DNA from 2 places in the Novilysobacter viscosus genome. Region 2 is predicted to be linked to the other one. Evidence: riboswitches for the same ligand, from Rfam matches in the RefSeq annotation. Region 2 holds a riboswitch; the other holds the start of a gene.

Region 1 (3,402 bases), on a different contig from region 2:
CGCGCATGCGGGCACGCTCGATGTTGTTGGGCAGGAACAGTGCCGCGTCGTATGCGATCAGGTCCTCGACGCGAGTGTCGAAGGCATCCAGCCGCCACATTATTGTGCCGGCGTCCCACGCCAGCCCGGCGTCCCAGCTGCGCGACGACTCCGGTCGCAGCGTCGGGTTGCCGAAGAACGGGAAGTACAGTTCGTTGAACGTCGGCGCCTTGAACGCGGTTCCATAGCCCGCGCTCAGGCGCCAGCCACCCCCAAGCGACAACCCCCATGCGGCGCTGCCGGTGGTGGCCTGGCCGAACTGCCGGTTGTCGTCGTGTCGGAGCGCGGCCTGCAGCGAATGTCGCCCGAGCGTGCCCTGGTACTGGCCGAACGCGGCGCGGGTGTCGCGCTCGGTGCGGTCGTAGGCGGTGGTGCTGCCGACGCGGTCGCGCAGCCAGTCCGCGCCCACCGTCAGCAGGTGGCCCTCGGCCAGCGCGACGTCGGCCTGCACGCTGGCGCTGTCGCGATCGGTTTCGAAGTAGCCGATGGACGTGCCGCCGATGAAGTTGTCGGAGGCATCGGTGTTGCGGCCCGCCCCCAGCGCCAGGGTCAGCGCATCGGAGGGCGTCCAGGTGGCGCGCGCCCCCAGCACCTGCTGGGTGGTCTCGGAGTAGTCGGTGAAGTCGCCATCGAACTCGTTCTCGCCGTGCGCCCTCAGCGCCTGGGCCTGCAACTCGACGGTGGTGCCGAGATCGAGTCCACCGCGCAGCGATACCGAGCGGTTCCGGTAGCCGTCCGCATCCGGTTGCGGTGCGGCAATGAAACAGCCGCCGGAAAACGGCGTGGGCGTTGCGACGTCGCAGGCATCGATGCCATCGGTACGCTGGTAGCCGGCGTCGATGCCGAACCAGGCGGCCTGGCTGCCGCCGCCGATGCCGGCGCTCGCCTCGCGGCGCCCATGGCTGCCGACGGTGGCATTGGCGCGTGGCGAGATCCCGCCGTGGTCGCGGCGGGTGAACACCTGGATGACGCCGCCGATCGCCTCGCTGCCGTACAGGCTGGAGCGTGGGCCACGCACGATTTCCACGCGGTCGATCATCGACAGGGGCAGGTCCTGGAACGAGACCAGGCCGGACGTCGCCGAGCCCACGCGCACGCCGTCGACCAGCACCAGAACGTGGTCGGATTCCGCGCCGCGCATGAACACGGTGGTGAGCTTGCCCTGGCCGCCCTGGTTGGAGATCGCCACGCCGGCGCGGCCCCGCAGCAGCTCGGGCAGCGATCGGGCCTGGCTGCGGATGATGGCGTCGCGATCGATCACCTCCACCGGCGCCAGCGTTGCGTTGGCGCTCACCGGGGTGCGCGTGGCGGTGACCACCACCTCGTCGAGGTCGCGCGCCGTTTCGGACTGCGCGTGGGCGGACAGGGGTAGCGCGAGGGCGCAGGCGAGGATCGACAGGCGAAGCTGCATCGGGACGTCTCCATCGCACGGCCAGGCCGTGCCGGTGTCAGGGAGTCGGATGCAGGGGCAATGGGCCGCGAAATCGGACGAACAGCGCCGGCGTCGCCGCCGCAATGCCCTCCGCATCGCAACCAGTCAGCATCAAGGCCGGTCTCCGGACTCGCGAGTGGAAGGGATTCCTTCCGGCCCAGGCGCCTTCCCGTGGCTGCTGCTGCAGCCCAGTGGCGGATGCCGTGGCTTGACTCGCTTACCGTTGCGGGGGCAGTGCCGGGCTGGCCGCGTTGGCGGCGTCACCGGCTTCCCGTTTCAACCCGTCGGCAGGACGCCGCCGGGTCACCTTGAAGCGGCGCGCAGTGTACGGGATCGGCTCGGGTTGGGCGAGTGTCCGATGAAGTTGGATCGCGACGCGCGGTCGCGGCGGTTCAACGCCGCCAGTCGGGCTCGTCGTCGTCCGGGCGCATCGCCACGGTGTCCTCGGTCAGCACCGTGGTGCGTACCGGCCCTGGAGTGGGCTTGTAGCGCGGCGGGGGCAGCTTGTCGATCGCGACACCGGCCGCGCTGACCAGTTCCTGGCGTCGCGCTTCCGGTACCTCCTGCCAATGGCAGTCCTGCAACGCGCCTTCGATCGCATACAGCAGGCTGAGCGTGGGCTTGAACCCGGCGCGCTTGACGCGCATGAAGGCCTCGACGGTCCCGGCCTCGGCCAGTTCCTCGCGCGTGCGCAGCCCGACCTGCCGCAACCACGCCGCGGACTTGGGGCCGATGTTGCGCATCTTCTCGCTGCTCATCCCATTGCCTCCACGAAGGCCGCGGCAATCGCCTCGACGCCGCGCTGGTCATCGGCATCGAAGCGCGACGGCAACGGGCTGTCGATGTCGAGCACGCCAATCAACGCACCACCCCGCACCAGCGGCACCACGATCTCCGAACGCGAGGCCGCGTCGCAGGCGATGTGGCCCGGGAAGGCATGCACGTCGTCGACCCGCTGGGTGGTGCGCTCGCGCGCGGCCGCGCCGCACACGCCCCGGTCCATCGGGATGCGCACGCAGGCGGGCAGGCCCTGGAACGGCCCGACGACCAGCTCCGTGCCATCGAAGAAGTAGAAGCCCGCCCAGTTGAGGTCGGGGAGCCCGTGGTACAGCAGGGCGGCCAGGTTGGCGGCGTTGGCGATGCGGTCGCGCTCGCCCGACATCAGCCCGCGGGCCTGCTCCAGGAGCTGCGAGTACTGCTCCGGCTTGTTGCCGGTGAGTGGGGTGGCGGCAAACATGGCGCGAGTGTAGCAGCGCCCCCGCCATCGCCTTACCATCGGCCGATCCCGAAAAACGGAGCACTTGACATGGACCTGTCGCGCCTGCCGGTGCAGAACGGCTTCCGACTGCGTGGAGCGGCCGTGAGCCGAGTGGAAACCTTCGTCGATGCCGCCTTCGCGTTCGCGGTCACGCTGCTGGTGGTGTCCTTCGGCAGCGTGCCCGACAGCTTCGAGGCCCTCTACGAGGCACTGCGCCGGTTGCCGGCGTTCGTTGCCGGCTTCGCGATCCTGGCGCTGTTCTGGCACGCCCACCATCGCCTGTTCCGCAGGGTTGGACTGGAGGACTTCACCATCGTGGTGCTGAGTCTGGCGCTGGTGGCGGCGACGTTGTTCTACGTGTACCCGTTGCGGATGGTGATGTCGGCGGCCATGGGCTTCTTTACCGGAGGCTGGGCGGTCAGCGAATTCCGCATCGACAACATGTCGCAGTTCAGCACGATCTTCGTGATCTACGGCGTCGGCTTCGCGGTGCTGGCGGGGCTTATCGTCGCCTTGAACGTGCACGCGCTGCGTCGCAGCAGCCAGTTGCGACTGGATGCGGCCGAGCGCCAGTTGCTTGAATCGGAAGTCGTCGTGCACCTGGTCTACATCGCCTGCGCCGTGCTCTCGATGGCCATCGCGCTGCTGCTCCCGGCGCGACCCGGCTGGTGGA
Region 2 (3,402 bases):
GCGCCCAGGCCAGCGCCGCGTACACGGCGGCCAGGCCCAGCGCGCAGAACGCCAGCGGCAGGCGCTCGCCGCCGATCAGCATGTCGCGCACCAGCCCCGCCTGCAGCGAGAACGCCACCAGCGGCGCGCCGAACAGCAGGCAGCTGTCGAGCCCGTCGCGACGGCCGGCGCGGCGGCGAGCCTGCAGGATCGGCAGCAGCAGGTAGAAGGCAAAGAACAGCAGCAGGAAGGGCTGCGTGGTGGCGTAGTCCTCGGGCCGGTAGCGCAGCACGCCCCAGCCAGTGCCGATGGCGAAGGTAAACAGGAACCCCAGCACGTTGAGCGCGCGCCACGAGCGGTACCAGGCGATGCCGAAGATCGCCGCGTTGAGTACCGCGTAGTAGCCGAACAACGCGACGTGGTTGCCCGGCCCGGTCGACAGCCAGATCGGTGCCAGGAAGCCGGCCAGGATCCCCAGCCAGGCCAGTGCCACCGCGTCCTGCCTGACCGCCAGCACGCCGGCGCTGGCCACCAGCACGACGCTCAGCGCGAACGCCGCGGGCGCTGGCAGCAGCGGATGCAGCTTGAACGCGGCGAACACCACCAGCAGCAGCACGCCGATGGCGCCGCCCTGCAGCGCGAGCGCAAAGCTGCGCCGGGATTCGCGCTGGCGCCAGCCGAACACCAGCCCGGCGATCGCCGCGGCCGCGACGCCGGCCAGCCGCAACTCGATCGGGAACGTCATCCAGCCCTGGTCGCCGGCGTACTTGAGCAGCGCCGCGACACCGGCAAACAGCACCAGCATGCCGACCTTGACCGGCACGTTGCCCTGGCTGAACCAGCGGCGCACCGCGCGCAGGCCCAGGGTCACCACATCCGGCCTGCGCGGCGGCGGCACCCCGCGCGCGGCGCCAGGTAGTGGCGGCGGCGTCCGGCCGTTTGACGCTGCCTCCGCGCGCCGTGCCTCTGCGGGCGATGCCCCCCCGGAGGAAACGCCCGACGGCGATGCATCCACTGGCGAGGCTGCCGGCGGCACCGGCGCGGACGAGGATCGCGACGCCGCCTGTGCCGCCCTGGCGGTGGCATGCGTGGGCGCAGGCCCGGCCTGCTGGCGCATCAATTCGGCCAGGGTCGGGCCTTGCGCGGCCTCGACCTCGCCCTGCAGATCCGCTTCAGAGCCGGTGCCATGGCGGGAATCCGGAGCCACACGATCGGGCTCCGGCGCGCGCGCCCGGGACGTCGACCCCGCGGCAGTCTGCATCGTCGCCAGGTCGCGCTCCAGGACATCGACCCGCCCGCGCAGGCTGCCGATCTTCACCAACGCCACGATCAGCCCCACCGGCACCGCCAGTACGGCCAGAACCAGTAGAACGATCAGCCCTTCCATCGCCGACTCCCCATCCCCTTGTGCGGCGCACGTTACACCACCGCAAGGCGCGGGTGATACGTGCTGACGCCGAGGCATCAACACCACATCTTGCGTTGACGCATGCGCACCACCCCATTATGTTGTGCGCGTCGGTGCCGGCCTCGCGGTCGGCTTGAAAGGGAAGCCGGTGCGGACCTGGGTCCAATGCCGGCACTGCCCCGCAGCGGTAGTGGAAACGACCGCCGTCATGGCACTGGGGCACGCGCCCCGGGAAGCGACGGCCAGTAGGTGGAAAGAGCTCCACGCAGGAGCGGCTTCAGCCGCGATGCTTCTGGCACCCGTTGGGCAGCCAAAGCCGCTCCTGCCTGATCAAGAGCACCGGTCCGCGTCCAGAGTCCGAAGACCTGCCGACAGCCGCGCGATGCACACCGCGCGGTGACCGGCAAGCGAGTCTTCGGGGGAAGACGGCCGGTGTCGCGACGCATCGTTGATGCGGCTCGCGGGCGGCGTTCGCCCGTGCGACAACCGCGCTCCACCCCCCCAGGATTCCGCGCCCGCGGGGGCGAGGCCGTGCCTGCCCGTCCGGCCCTGCACGCGCAGGCCCGGCCGGCGGTGCGTCCGCGCCCGCGCGCGTCGTCCTTCGAGGGGGGGATCGACGACCCGTGCGCCCACGCACTGGAGTTCACGCATGACCACCACCAACACCGCCCTGGCACCCACCGAGACCGGCGCCGAAACGCCCCCGCATCCGTCGACCGACGCCACGGCAACGGCCGCAAAGCCCGCGCGCAGGCTGCCTGCCGCATCCGGCGCGCCCGGCGACGGCTTCGCCCTGGCCCCGCCCGCCGCCGCGCTGGGCATGACCGTCGCCAAGCGCAACGGCGGCCGCGAGCCGGTCGACCTCAACAAGATCGTGCGCGCGATCGTCCGCTGCAGCGACGACCTGCACGCCATCGACCCGATGCGCGTGGCCACCCGCACGATCTCGGGCCTCTACGACGGCGCCTCGACGCGAGAACTCGACGAACTGTCGATCCGCACCGCCGCCCTGCTAACCGCCGAAGAGCCCGAATACGGCCGCCTGGCCGCGCGCCTGCTGGCCGGCGTCATCGGCAAGGAAGTCGCGGCGATCGACATCAACGCGTTCTCGCAGTCGGTCCAGCGCGGGCACGAACTGGGCCTGATCAACGACCGCCTGCTGGGCTTCGTCCAGGCCAACGCGCGCAAGCTCAACGACGCGATCGATCCCTCGCTGGACCGGCGCTTCGACTACTTCGGCCTGCGCACGCTGTACGACCGCTACCTGCTGCGCCATCCCACCGCGCGCACCGTGATCGAGACGCCGCAGCAGTTCTTCCTGCGGGTGGCCTGCGCGCTGAGCGAGGACGTGGCCGACGCGCTGGCGCTGTACCGGCGCATGGCGCAGCTGGACTACATCCCCAGTTCGCCCACTCTTTTCAACGCCGGCACCACCCACGAGCAACTCTCCAGCTGCTTCCTGCTGGACTCGCCGGAGGATTCGCTGGAGGCGATCTACCGCGGCTACATGGACGTGGCCAAGCTGAGCAAGTTCAGCGGCGGAATCGGCCTGAGCTATACGCGCATCCGTTCGCGTGGCTCGCTGATCCGCAGCACCAACGGCCTGAGCAACGGCATCGTGCCGTGGCTTAAGACGCTTGACGCCTCGGTCGCCGCGGTCAACCAGGGCGGCAAGCGCAAGGGCGCGGCCTGCGTGTACCTGGAGCCGTGGCACGCGGATGTCGAGGAGTTCCTGGAGCTGCGCGACAACACCGGCGACGAGGCCCGGCGCACCCACAACCTCAACCTGGCCAACTGGATCCCCGACGAGTTCATGCGCCGGGTCGAGGCGGACGCGACGTGGTCGCTGTTCGACCCGCACCGCGTGCCGCAGCTGACCGATCTGTACGGCGAGGGCTTCGACCGCGCCTACCGGGCCGCCGAAGCCGCCGGCCTGGCCACCCGCCAGGTCAAGGCGCGCGAGTTGTACGGGCGGATGATGCGCACGCTGGCGCAGACCGGCAACGGCTGGATGA

Evidence for each region. A riboswitch is a leader RNA that binds a small molecule or an ion and turns the genes downstream of it on or off. The one in region 2 is predicted to bind cobalamin.
Region 1: it holds a riboswitch for cobalamin, as region 2 does, so the genes downstream of both, btuB (TonB-dependent vitamin B12 receptor) here and ACJQWL_RS05505 (ribonucleoside-diphosphate reductase subunit alpha) in region 2, are expected to answer to the same signal.

What each region holds. Positions count from the first base shown of each region.
Region 1 is NZ_JBJMAV010000005.1:189,136-192,537, forward strand. It holds gene btuB (TonB-dependent vitamin B12 receptor) at 1-1,450, opposite strand, end outside; cobalamin riboswitch at 1,570-1,797, opposite strand; gene ACJQWL_RS09790 (TfoX/Sxy family protein) at 1,864-2,229, opposite strand; gene msrC (free L-methionine (R)-S-oxide reductase MsrC) at 2,226-2,708, opposite strand; gene ACJQWL_RS09800 (TMEM175 family protein) at 2,778-3,402, shown strand, end outside.
Region 2 is NZ_JBJMAV010000002.1:402,116-405,517, forward strand. It holds gene ACJQWL_RS05500 (DUF2339 domain-containing protein) at 1-1,366, opposite strand, end outside; cobalamin riboswitch at 1,482-1,774, shown strand; gene ACJQWL_RS05505 (ribonucleoside-diphosphate reductase subunit alpha) at 2,208-3,402, shown strand, end outside.